DNA from 3 places in the Sphingomonas sp. Leaf30 genome. Region 3 is predicted to be linked to each of the others. Evidence: predicted binding sites of a transcription regulator. Region 3 holds the regulator's gene; each other region holds the start of a gene.

Region 1 (4,210 bases), on a different contig from region 3:
TCCTCGAAATGCAGGCCGGTGGTGGGCTCGTCGAGGATGTACAGCGTGTTGCCGGTCGCGCGGCGCGAGAGTTCCTTGGCGAGCTTGACGCGCTGCGCCTCGCCGCCCGAGAGCGTCGTCGCCTGCTGGCCGACCTTGACGTAGCCGAGGCCGACCTCGACGAGCATCGCCATCTTGTCGCGGATCGGGGGGACCGCCTTGAAGAACTCGGCGGCATCCTCGACGGTCATGTCGAGCACGTCGGCGATGCTGTGGCCCTTGAACTTCACCTCGAGCGTCTCGCGATTGTAGCGCGCGCCGTGGCAGACGTCGCACTGCACATAGACGTCGGGGAGGAAGTGCATCTCGATCTTGAGCACGCCGTCGCCCTGGCACGCCTCGCAGCGGCCGCCCTTGACGTTGAAGCTGAACCGGCCGGGCTTGTAGCCGCGCGCCTGGGCTTCGGGGAGGCCGGCGAACCAGTCGCGGATCTGCGTGAAGCTGCCGGTGTAGGTGGCGGGGTTGCTGCGCGGGGTGCGGCCGATCGGCGACTGGTCGATGTCGATGACCTTGTCGAGATATTGCAGGCCGGTGATCTTGTCGTGCTTGCCCTGGACGATGCGCGCGCCGTTCAGCTCGCGCGCGGCGGCGGCGTAGAGCGTGTCGATCGTGAAGCTCGACTTGCCCGACCCCGAGACGCCGGTGACGCAGGTGAAGGTGCCGAGCGGGATGCTCGCGGTGACGCCCGTCAGGTTGTTCGCGGTGGCGTTGTGGACGGTGAGCTTCTTGCCGTTGCCCTTGCGCCGCGTGGCGGGGACAGGGACTTCGCGCGTGCCGTTGAGATAATCCGCGGTTATGCTGCCCTTCGACTTCAGGATCTGTTTCAGCGTGCCCTGCGCGACGACCTGGCCGCCGCGGACGCCCGCGCCGGGGCCCATGTCGATGATATAGTCGGCGGTGCGGATCGCGTCCTCGTCATGCTCGACGACGAGCACGGTGTTGCCGAGATCGCGCAGGCGGCGCAGCGTCTTGAGGAGCATGTCGTTGTCGCGCTGGTGCAGGCCGATGCTGGGCTCGTCAAGGACGTAGAGCACGCCCGACAGGCCGCTGCCGATCTGCGACGCGAGGCGGATGCGCTGGCTCTCGCCGCCGCTTAGGGTTCCCGAGGTGCGGTCGAGGTTGAGATAGTCCAGGCCGACATTGTTGAGGAAGCCGAGGCGCTCGACGATTTCCTTCAGGATGCGCTCGGCGATCGCGTTCTGCTGGTCGCCGAGATGCTGCGGCATGTCGGTGAAGAACTGGAGCGCGTCGACGACCGAGAGGTGCGTGGCGTAGCTGATGTCCTTCATCGCGATCTTGACCGCGAGCGCCTCGGGTTTCAGGCGCGCGCCGGCGCAGACCTCGCACGGGGCGGCGGACTGGTATTTGTTCAGCTCCTCGCGCATCCACGCGCTCTCGGTCTGGAGCAGGCGGCGGTTGAGGTTGCCGATGACGCCCTCGAACGGCTTGGAGACGTCGTATTTCTTCTTGCCGTCGATGAAGGTGAGCGTGACGGGCTTGCCCTTCGAGCCGTGCAGGATGACGCGCTGGACCTCCTCGGGGAGCTCGCCCCAGGGGGTCTCGATGTCGAACTTGTATTCGCGCGCGAGGCTGCCGAGGACCTGCATGTAATAGGGCGAGGGCGGGTTGGATTTCGCCCAGGGGACGACCGCGCCCTTCTTGATGCTGAGCATGTGGTTGGGGACGACGAGGTCTTCGTCGAACAGCAGCTTCTCGCCGAGGCCGTCGCAGGCCGGGCACGCGCCTTGCGGGGCGTTGAACGAGAACAGGCGCGGCTCGATCTCGGAGATGGTGAAGCCGCTGACCGGGCAGGCGAACTTCTCGCTGAAGACGATGCGGCCGTCGGGGGCGTTGCTGCCGAGGATTTCGGACTTCGGCGTGTGCGGCTCGACCGGGTCGGCGGGGTCGACATAGGCGAGGCCCTCGGCGAGTTTCAGCGCGGTTTCGAACGATTCCGCGAGACGCGTCGATATCTCGCCGCCGACGACGAGGCGGTCGACGACGACCTCGATGTCGTGCTTGTACTTCTTGTCGAGCGCGGGCGCCTCGTCGATGTCGTGGATCGTGCCGTCGATGCGGACGCGGGTGAAGCCCGCCTTCTGCCACTCGGCGAGCTCCTTGCGATACTCGCCCTTGCGGCCGCGGACGACGGGGGCGAGCAGGTACAGCCGCGTGCCCTCGGGGAGCGCCATGACGCGGTCGACCATCTGGCTGACGGTCTGCGCGGCGATCGGCTCACCGGTCGCGGGGGAATAGGGGATGCCGACGCGCGCCCAGAGCAGGCGCATGTAATCGTAGATCTCGGTGACGGTCGCGACGGTCGAGCGCGGATTGCGGCTCGTCGTCTTCTGCTCGATCGAGATGGCGGGCGAGAGGCCCTCGATATGGTCGACATCGGGCTTCTGCATCAGTTCAAGGAACTGGCGGGCATAGGCGGACAGGCTCTCGACGTAGCGGCGCTGACCCTCGGCATAGATGGTGTCGAAGGCGAGGCTCGACTTGCCCGAGCCGGACAGCCCGGTGATCACCGTCAGCGTGTCGCGGGGGATGTCGATATCGACGTCCTTGAGATTGTGTTCACGCGCGCCGCGTACGGAAATCTTGGTCAGCATAGGAGAGTCTGTTCCACATTTGTTCGGACGCGACAAGCCCGGGAGGGTGCCGGGCGGGTGCTCGCAAAGATGGGTAACGCCGAACCATTGTCCAAGGTGCCGACGATAGTTACATAGTGTATTGTTAGTACAATACAGTGCTGGAGACCGAGATGGGCAAGAAGAAGGAGCGTCGCGAACGCGAGGCGCGCGAGCGCGAGGCCGAGATGGGCGCGACGAAAGGCGAGGGTTTCGAGGCGCGCTGGTCCGCCAAGGCGGGCAAGCATGGCGGCGCGGCGCCGTTCGCGGGGATCGCGGCGGCGCTGACGCGGCAGATGGGGACGCCCGCGGGACGCCAGGTGATCGCGGCCGGGCTGATGATGGCGGCGACCGCGATCACGGCGAAGGATATGCGAGGCGCGACGCCGCCGCCTGCACCGCCCGAGCCACCGAAGCCGCCCAAGCCGCCAGAACCCTCGGCCGAGGCTTCGACGGAGGCTCCGGGTGCGGCGGCGGCGGGCAGCGGGCCGTTCGCGGGCGAGACGCCGGAACCGCCCAAGAGCGACGCTGCTGCGCTGCCGCCTGAATTCGCCAAGGTGATCGACTCGTTCGCATCGGGCCTGGAGCGGTTCGCGGCGAACTTCGCCAAGCCGCCAAAGGGCTGACCCGCTTGATCCTCCCCCGCAAGGGGGAGGATGCTACGCTCAGCGCGGCGTCGCGGGCGTCGCAGGCGGCACCGGGACCAGTTCGTAGAGATCGAGGATCGCGCCCTGCCCCGCGCGCGTCATCACGAGGCGCCAGCGCAGCGGGCCGACGCGTTCGACGACGCCCGCGACGTCGCGCGAGGGGTTGGTGCCATAGGGCGGCGCGACCTGCGCGGGCGTGGTGCGGACGGTGCCGAGGAACACCTGCCGCCGGTCGGTGTCGGGGTGCAGCCAGCCACCGGGCAGCGTCGTGCCGGTCTGCTTGGTGAAGGAGAGCCCCGCGCCGTCGCCGTCGACATAGCAGAAATCGGGTGCGAAGCTCGCATAGCCCGCTCGCCCGCCGAGCCGGACCAGCCGGCAGCGATAGGAGCCGGGCGACAGCGCGGGCAGATCGAGCGCAGCGGCGGGATCGAGCAGCGCACCCTCGGCCGCGATCCGGCCCGCGAGGCGTCTGGGCACCGCAGCGCGTGCGCGCGTCCAGCTGTCGCCGAGTGCCGCGAGCCGGGCGCGGTCGTCGGGCGTCGCGATCGTCGTCCAGTTTGGGGCGGCCGGTGCGGGGTCCGCCGCCACGGCCGGGGCCTTGCCCGCGCTGCCACCCCGGGGTTGCGTCGCGCAGCCGGCGAGACAGGCCGTTCCTACCGCCAGGATCATCAACGCACGCACGGGCAGGCTCCTTGCACGGCCGGTCGCGACGATGGCGTCGCCGCGGCGTGGAGACGAGTGGCTATGCCGGGCTGGTAAACGGATTGCTAACAACTGCACTAATCTGGCTCAGTTTCGACCCGAGGTGAGGGCTGGATGCGGTGAGGTGCGGGTGAGCGGTTGGTGGAGGTTGGCAGGGTACGAGGCAACCCCCTGCCTGTCGTCATTTCGGCC
Region 2 (4,210 bases), 1.1 Mb from region 3:
CGATATCGTCGCGCATGTCATGAAGGGGCTGGTGCTCAAGGGCCATGCCGATGCCTATGACGCCCGTGCCGCGTTCGACAGCGCTGCGGCCAAGATCGAAACCCAGCTCCGACGCTATATGCGCCGCCTGAAGGATCGCCATGCCGGTGAAGCCGTGGCGATCGCGGAAAGCAACGGCTATGACAATGCAAGCTATACGCTGTTTCAGGAGCAGGTCACCGAGGACGATGCCCCCGATGCACCGCTGATCATTGCCGAGACGCGCGTCGACATCCCCGAGGCCAGCGTATCCGACGCGGTGATGATGCTGGATCTTCGCAATACAGCCGCACTATTGTTCATGAATGCGGGTACTGGCGCGCATAACATGGTCTACCGCCGCGGTGACGGCACGATCGGCTGGGTCGAACCGCAACGCTCCGCATCCGCCGCACCATAATAGAGCGCGCGAGCCGCAACAGCTGTTGTGACGCTGCGCTTTACGCCCCCGTGCAAACCGTTAAGGCGGGGCGTGCGGGGGCGCTTTGAGACATGAACAGCATGAATGACTTCAGTGATATGCTGCGTCCGGACGCGGTCCTGACCGGCATGGTCGCAGCAAACAAAAAGGTTGTGCTTCACCATGTCGCCACGCTTGCTGCCGACATTGTCGAAGGCGACGCAAAAACTATCGCGGACCGTCTGATTGCCCGCGAAAAGCTGGGTTCGACGGGATTTGGCGGTGGTGTCGCGATTCCCCATGCCAAACTCGACGGACTGACACAGGTCACGGCGGTGTTCGCGCGACTGGCGCAGCCGATCGATTTTCAGGCCGTCGACGATCTGCCTGTCGATCTCGTCTTCATGCTGTTGTCGCCGACCGATGCGGGCGCGGTTCATCTGAAGGCGCTTGCCCGGATATCGCGGCGGCTGCGCGACAAGCTGTTCCTCGACAAGCTGCGCGGTGCGGGTTCGACCGATGCGCTCTATGCCCTGTTTACCGCCGATGCGGTTCGCGATGCCGCCTGAACTGGCCTCCGCCGGCGCCGAGGCGCATTTTCGTGCGCTCGAATCGCTCTACGCCTGTGCGCCGATCAACCGCTTCTTCGAATCCACGCTCGAGATACCGGAGGCCGGCGTCGCGCGGATCCGGTTCACGATCGACGAACGTCATTATCATGCCGGCGGTGCCGCGCACGGGACGAGCTATTTCAAGATGCTCGACGATGCCGCTTTCTATGCCGCAAACAGTCTCGTCACCGATCGCTTTCTCCTGACGACCGCGTTCAACCTGTTGCTGACCCGCCCGTTAAAGGCGGGGCCGGTCATCGCCGAAGGCCGCTGGATCAGCGGGAAGCGCCGCGTGTTCGTCGCCGATGCCCGGCTGATCGACGCCGAGGAGGAGGAGGCAGCGCGGGGCACGGGTACGTTCATGCGCTCACGGATCGCCCTGGCCGGCCTTCCCGGATACCGCGTCTCGCCGCATCCGCTGCCTTGATGGTCCTGCGATGAGTGACCGTCTTCCCAGCGGCGTCCTCGTCAGTGCGCTGCTGCGACGGGTCAACGACGCCGGCGGTTTCGGCGCGGTGCTTGCCAAAGGGGACGCGCAGGGCGGCGCGATCCTCGTGATCGCCATCGACCGCGGTGCCCTGCCCCGCCTGCTTGAGCGCGGGATCGGCGCCGATGGGCGAACGGCACTGATCGACTCGACTCCGCCCGAAGACCTCGACGGCTATTGGCGTCGACGGCGGTCGAGCGATCCAGATCTCTGGGTGATCGAGGTGGATGTCGCAGCGGCGGAACGGTTCGCCGCTGAAACGATCCTGGCCGATTGACTCCAAAGTCCCCCCGATAGAGGGGATATTCAACATTGATTGGCGTTGTGCTGGGACGGGTGCGATCCGGATCAGTTACGCAGTCGGGGGGATGCCTGGACGATCGGCTCGTACGATTGGTTCCGTGGTCCAACCGCATCTGAATAAGTTTGAATGACGATTTTGCAGCGGGCCGCAACGATTGCGGTCATGACCTTCTCTCTTGCCGGCCTGTTCGGCAACAGCGCGCCCAGCCAGGCCACCGGCGTCGATCGCTCGACCGCCAGCCTCACCGCACTCGCAAATCTAAACGCCCTCTCCTCTCAGAATGTTCCGCAGATCGCTCCCGCCGTGACGCCCGTCACCGCCGTCGAGCCCGCTGCACAAACCGCCGTCCAGACGTCGGCCGAAATCGAAGACGAAGAATTCGAAACGCTCGCTCAGGCCGTTGCCGCGCAGGATAGCGCCGCCGCCGACGAAGCGCTCCAGTGCCTTGCCGGCGCCATCTATTTTGAATCCAAGGGCGAGCCGCTCACCGGTCAGCTCGCCGTCGCCGAAGTCATCATCAACCGCGCCAAGTCGGGTCGTTTCCCCGCCGACGTCTGCGACGTCGTTAAGCAGCGCGGCCAGTTCAGCTTTGTCCGCGGCGGTCAGATCCCCGCGATCAACAAAGGCACGTCGTACCGCACCGCCATCGCCGTCGCGAAGGTCGCACTGGCCGATGCGTGGAACAGCCCGGCGGAGAAGGCGCTGTATTTCAACACCGCCGATCGCCGCCCCGCGGGCCGCGTCATCAAGGTCGCCTCGATCGGCAACCACGTCTTCTATCGCTGATCGACAGCCGATCCGGAGAGGGTCCGGGATCATGATCAGGATCCCACCTGCATCGCCAACGCTACAAACAATCCGTGAACGCGCTTGCGTCGTTCGCGGATTGTTCTATTTCTGGCGCATGCTCGACAGCCCCCCGGACTCCTGCATCGACGAACCCGGATCGCCCCTATGTGCCGCCGACGTGGCACGCGGCGTGATCCGGATGTTGTTGCGCCACGACCTGACCGCGATGGCGGAGGTTCCCCTCGACGGGGGGCGTCGCGCCGATCTGATGGCGATCGATGCCCGGGGGCAGATCGTCGTCGTCGAGATCAAGGTGTCGCGCGCGGACCTGGTCGGGGATGGCAAATGGCCTGAGTATCTCGGGCATTGTGATCGCTATTTCTGGGCGGTGCCGGCCGGGTTCGACATGCGGCCGCTGCAGGGGGCGGCGTTTCTGCCCGAACGTACCGGGATAATCGTCGCCGATCGCTATGACGCCGCGATCGTCCGTGAGGCGCATACGACCCCCCTGCCCGCGCATGTCCGCAAGCGCTGCACTTTGGCCTTTGCAAGACGCGCCGCACGCCGCCTGATCGCACAGGTCGATCCCGACGCCGCCGGTCTCGCTTTCTGAGCCCGGCGACGTGGTCGTCAGAATTTCGGCCCCGCGACCGCCTTGCGGGTCTTCTTCGGTGCATCGGCCAACAGCTTGGTCACCACGACGTTGCGACCATCCTGCTTGGCATAATCGCGGGCCGACATGCCGGCGATGATATCCGCCTGATCCGGATCGGCGTTTTCGGTGAGCAGCACGCGGATCATGGCGATGTCGCGGCGCTGAACGGCGCGGATCAACGGCGTTTCCCCTGCCGAATTGGCAAGATTCGGATTGGCGCCGGCGGCGGTCAGGATCGGGATCATATCGGTCTGGCCGAGCGTCACCGCGAGGAGCAGCGGCGTGTTACCCTTGCCGTCGCGCAGATTGGCGTCGGCGCCTTTCTGCAGCAGGAACCGCAGATAGGTCTCGTCGGCACGTTTGATGACGATGTGCAGCGCACCCTCGCCGGTCGAGACGTCGCGCGCATTGACGATGCTGCTGCCCGGACGCCCGAGCATTTCGAGGACCTCGTTGTTCTTCGACTCGCGCACCGCGTTCAGGAATTTATAGCCTTCCGACTGGTTCTGCGCATGCGCGGCACGCGGGGCGACCACAGTGGCGGCGGGAAGCGCGATCACGGCTCCCATCAACAGGGCGCCCATGGTCTTGGCGCCCGTCGTCAGGGCGGGGCACTGGCGGATATACGACATCGATAGATCCTCGGGACGCGGGTGATGTGCGACGCTTGCGCCGCACGGGCTAACAGATCAAGGCTGGCTGTATCATGACCAATCGACGCCCCGCCCTTCTCGCCGCCCTCGCGCTCGCGGCGTGCAGCCCCTCTGCGCCCGATACGAGCGCGGCCCCCGCCACGCCGCCGCTTGCCGGGGCGCGGATCGGCGGGCCGTTCACGCTCGTTGATCAGGACGGGCAACAGGTCAGCGACCGCCTGTTCGCGGGCCAATACCGGATCATGTATTTCGGCTACACCTTCTGTCCCGAT
Region 3 (4,210 bases):
TGGCGATGGGGCGCGAGGCGATGACGTTGCGGCTCGTCGCGACGGGAGCGATCGCGGTGATGCTCGCGCTGCCCGAATCGCTCGCCGGGCCGAGCTTCCAATTGTCGTTCGCCGCGATCACCGCGATCATCGCGCTGCACGAGCATCCCGTCGTCCGTGCCACGTTCACGCCGCATGACGAGGGCCGCAGCAGACGCCTGTTGCGCGGCGCCGCGTCGCTGCTGCTGACCGGGCTCGTTGTCGAGGCGGCGCTGATGCCGATCGCGGTTTATCATTTCCACAAGGCCGGGCTGTACGGCGCGGTCGCCAATATCGTCGCGATCCCGCTGACCACGTTTGTCGTGATGCCGTTCGAGGCGCTGGCGCTGCTGCTCGACACGATCGGGATTGGCGCGCCCGCCTGGTGGCTGGTCCAGCATGCGCTCGACGCGCTGCTGTGGCTCGCGCGCGGCGTGGCGCATGCACCGGGCGCGGTCCGCGCGCTGCCGGCGGTGCCCGACGGGGCGTTTGCGCTGATGGTCGTTGGCGGGGTGTGGATCGCGCTGTGGCGGACGCGGTGGCGACGGATCGGAATGCTGCCCTTGGCGATTGGCGCGATCTGGGCGCTGACGACGCCGTCACCCGATATACTGGTCACGGGCGATGGTCGCCATGTCGCGGTCCGGACCGCCGCCGGGCTCGCGCTGCTTCGCGATCGGGCGGGGGATTATGTCCGCGATACACTGGCGGAGAATGGCGGGGTCGATGGTGAGCCGCTGCTGCTCGCGGATCAGCCCGACGCGCGGTGCAGCCGCGACCTGTGCCTGACCGATGTCGTCGCGCGGGGGCGGGCGTGGCGTGTGCTGGCAACGCGGAGCGTTTACCGGGTGCCGATCGCGGAGATGGTTGCCGCCTGCCGGCGCGCGGACATCGTCATCAGCGAGCGCGGGCTGCCGCGTGGTTGTACGCCGCGATGGCTGAAGCTCGATCGATCGGTGCTTGAGCGGACCGGGGGGATCGCGTTGACGCTGACCACGGGGCGGATGGTGACGGTGCTCAATCCGGGGGACCGGCACCCGTGGCGCGATCCACCGACGCTGGCGCGGTCAACGCGACGGTTTGGGGCGGCGGGCGATCAGCGCGGAGTGGCCGGGGGTGTGGCGCTGGTTCGGTTACGGTCGCTGGGCCGGGGGTGGTCGGAGCGATAGGCTGCGAATAGGTATGTCGGGTTGCGATCCTGCGCGGCTGGGGCCCCGACTGGCGCTCGCGCGATTCAAAAACCGGACGTTGATGCTTGGGGCCGCTGGTAAGCGCGTCGGATCGACATTTCCGTCGGTCCGCATTTCTGCTGAGACGTTTGCCGAGCCGACCTTCATCTGGTCTGCGGTTAGAGCCCAAAGTCATGGAGGGTGGCGTGCCGGGCTCTAGATCCTGACTTTCGTCAGGATGACGGAGGAGGTGGGACTGGGCCTGCTGGTTTAATGCGCGTGCCGCTTTTCTCCACCGTTGCTTTTGTCCGGAGTCTCGGGACGGGGGCGAAGGTGATGTCAGGTTGCCCCGGCTCATGCCAAACAAGGGGTGCCAAGCGCGCCAACCTTGCGGCTCTGTTTACGGGGCGTAGATCGAGGCGGTGCCGACATTTGACGTTCACCGAACGCCACGCCAGCCGGTTGCGCGGCGGTGATGACCGCCAGCGCTCCCCGGCATTCGTCAGTCGTAGCGGCGCAGGATACCCGACAGCTTGCCCTGAACCCGGACCTGAGCAGGCGCATAACGCTGGGGGTCATAGGCGCGGTTGGCCGGGTCGAGCCGAACCATTGCGCCCTCGCGGCGAAAATATTTCAGCGTCGCTTCGCTGTCCTCGATCAGCGCGACGACGATTTCGCCGTCGCGTGCGATCTCGGTGCGGCGGATCAGCGCGTAATCGCCATCGAGGATGCCGGCTTCGACCATCGAGTCCCCCGAAACCTCCAGCGCATAATGCTCGCCAGTGCCAAGCAAAGCGGCCGGGACAGCAAGCATCGAACTGCCTTCAAAGGCTTCGATCGGGACGCCGGCGGCGATCCGGCCGTGCAGCGGGATCTCGACGACGTCGTTCGCCGCGATGCGGGCGGGCGACGCGGGCGTGGCGCTGACCGTGTCCGGCGCAGATACTGTGTCGGCCGATGCCGCCGCCTTCGGCCCCGACTTCACCGCAGTCTGTGCGATTGCAGCCTCGGGACGCTCGGGCATCCTCAGCACTTCGAGCGCGCGCGCCCGGTTGGGCAGGCGCCGGATGAAGTTGCGCTCCTCAAGCGCGCTGATCAGACGGTGCACGCCCGATTTCGATTTCAGGTCGAGCGCGTCCTTCATCTCCTCGAACGAGGGCGACACGCCCGTCTCGGCGAGGCGGTCATTGATGAAGCAGACAAGCTCGTGCTGCTTGCGCGTGAGCATAACGGTTCTCCGTCCGGAACAGACGAGGAACTTCTATGGAACACTTGCAGCTTCGTCAAGCGGTGACGTCACGCGATGACGAGGATTTCCGCCGAGTCGCCCGCCCTTGCCGCCGGCGCGTCGCCGTCGCGGACGATCAGGCAGGACGAGCGAGCGAGCGTCAGCAGCATCGAGCTGTCCTGGATGGTCGAGGCATAGGCGCGGCCGTCGCGCAGTTCGGCGCGCATATAGTCGGTCCGCGACTGGTTGGGCGGAAGATCCTCGCCGAGCAGCGCGTGCGTCGTCTGCGGCAGGGGATCGCGCGCGCCGAGCATGTGCGCGACCACGGGGCGGACGAAGAGGATGGCGGTGACGAAGGCGGAGACGGGATTGCCCGGCAGGCCGAGCAGCATCGTCCGGCCAAGCGTGCCCGCCATCATCGGCTTGCCCGGGCGCAGCGCGATCCGCCAGAAGTCGATGCCGCCGCCCGCTCCCTCGATCGCGGGGCGGACGAGGTCGTGATCACCGACCGACGCGCCCCCGGTGGTCACAAGCAGATCGGCATCGACCCCGGCAAAGGCGTCACGCAGCGTGTCGAGCCGGTCGGGGAGGATTCCGAGATCGATAATGTCGACGGGCAGGTCGGCGAGCATCGCGGCGAGCATGATGCCGTTCGATTCCGGCAGCGGGACGGGATCGCTGGTCGAGCCGGGAGGGACGAGCTCGTCGCCCGTCGCGGCGACCGCGACGCGCAGCCGGCGGCCGACCGACAAGGCGCCGTGCCCGCCGGTCGCAGCGACTGCGATGCGGGCGGGCGTCAGCCGGTCGCCGGCCGCGATCAGCCGCGTGCCGGTCGCGAAGTCGAGCCCCTTGCGGCGCGTGTTGCGGCCTTCAAAGGCGGGGCCTTCGCCGTCGAGCATCAGCCGGTCGCCGTCGCGTGCGGCTTCCTCCTGGACGAGCACCGTGTCGGCGCCCGCCGGCATCGCCGCGCCGGTGAAGATGCGCGTCGCCTGTCCCGCGCCGACTGAACCGGTGAAGGGGCGGCCGGCCGCGCTCTCGCCGATGACCGTCCACGGCCCGGGCAGATCTGCGTAGCGGATCGCGTAGCCGTCCATCGCCGAGAGGTCGGTCGCAGGCTGGGTGCGGCGGGCGAGAATGTCCTCCGCCGCCCAGCGACCCATCGCCGATCGCAGCGGCACGGTTTCGGCCGGCACGCGCGATGCCATGGCGAAGAGGCGGGACTGGGCTTCGGCGACGGGGACGAGAGGGCGCATGCGGGCTCCGTTCAGCGGGGCGATGAAGGTCTGCGCTGCTCGCACGAATGCCGCGGGGCGGAAAGCGGGCAACGCCGCGACCGGCAGGACGCCGGTCGGTTACGCGATCAACGTACGAGGTACGGCAGACGTTGCGGTGAGATGGGACGACATGCCCTGCGTTACGTCGCACGCAAATCCTGTCGTCAGCGCAGGCAAAACGCGCTAGCCCTGTGGCGCAGGTCCGACGCAAGCCGGATCCGCACAGATCGCGTCGGTGCCCCTCGGGGCTTGAAAGGGAATGCGGTGCGGGGTTCGCCCCAAGACCGCGGCTGTCCCTGCAACTGTAAGCGGCGAGCGACACGCACGCGCCCCCTGCGACGGGGGCAGCCACTGGGCCGATGGCCTGGGAAGGTGTGCGTCGAGCCTTGACCCGCGAGCCAGGAGACCTGCCGGCGTCTGGTCGCTCTTGTCCCGGCCCAGGGGGTGGCCGAGGCACGGTGAACGCCGTCTGAGCGACGACCATGCGGCGGGGGCCGCATCGGCGACGCATGCCGGCCGCT

Evidence for each region. Region 3 encodes LexA, which represses DNA repair genes until DNA is damaged. Its sites were predicted from a motif close to GTTCCNCNCTTGTTCT; they were not measured.
Region 1: the regulator LexA is predicted to act here: its motif matches at 2,662-2,677, upstream of uvrA (excinuclease ABC subunit UvrA).
Region 2: the regulator LexA is predicted to act here: its motif matches at 2,719-2,734, upstream of ASE89_RS00955 (MmcB family DNA repair protein).

What each region holds. Positions count from the first base shown of each region.
Region 1 covers NZ_LMKZ01000018.1:565,331-569,540, reverse strand. The annotation lists gene uvrA (excinuclease ABC subunit UvrA) at 1-2,651, opposite strand, end outside; gene ASE89_RS16320 (hypothetical protein) at 2,789-3,295, shown strand; gene ASE89_RS16315 (DUF4893 domain-containing protein) at 3,335-3,997, opposite strand.
Region 2 covers NZ_LMKZ01000001.1:204,018-208,227, forward strand. The annotation lists gene hpf (ribosome hibernation-promoting factor, HPF/YfiA family) at 1-439, shown strand, start outside; gene ASE89_RS00935 (PTS sugar transporter subunit IIA) at 541-1,008, shown strand; gene ASE89_RS00940 (PaaI family thioesterase) at 998-1,477, shown strand; gene ASE89_RS00945 (DUF1491 family protein) at 1,488-1,814, shown strand; gene ASE89_RS00950 (cell wall hydrolase) at 1,968-2,627, shown strand; gene ASE89_RS00955 (MmcB family DNA repair protein) at 2,746-3,243, shown strand; gene ASE89_RS00960 (ankyrin repeat domain-containing protein) at 3,261-3,917, opposite strand; gene ASE89_RS00965 (SCO family protein) at 3,992-4,210, shown strand, end outside.
Region 3 covers NZ_LMKZ01000001.1:1,264,120-1,268,329, forward strand. The annotation lists gene ASE89_RS05870 (ComEC/Rec2 family competence protein) at 1-1,187, shown strand, start outside; gene lexA (transcriptional repressor LexA) at 1,690-2,415, opposite strand; gene ASE89_RS05880 (molybdopterin molybdotransferase MoeA) at 2,484-3,668, opposite strand; cobalamin riboswitch at 3,906-4,118, shown strand.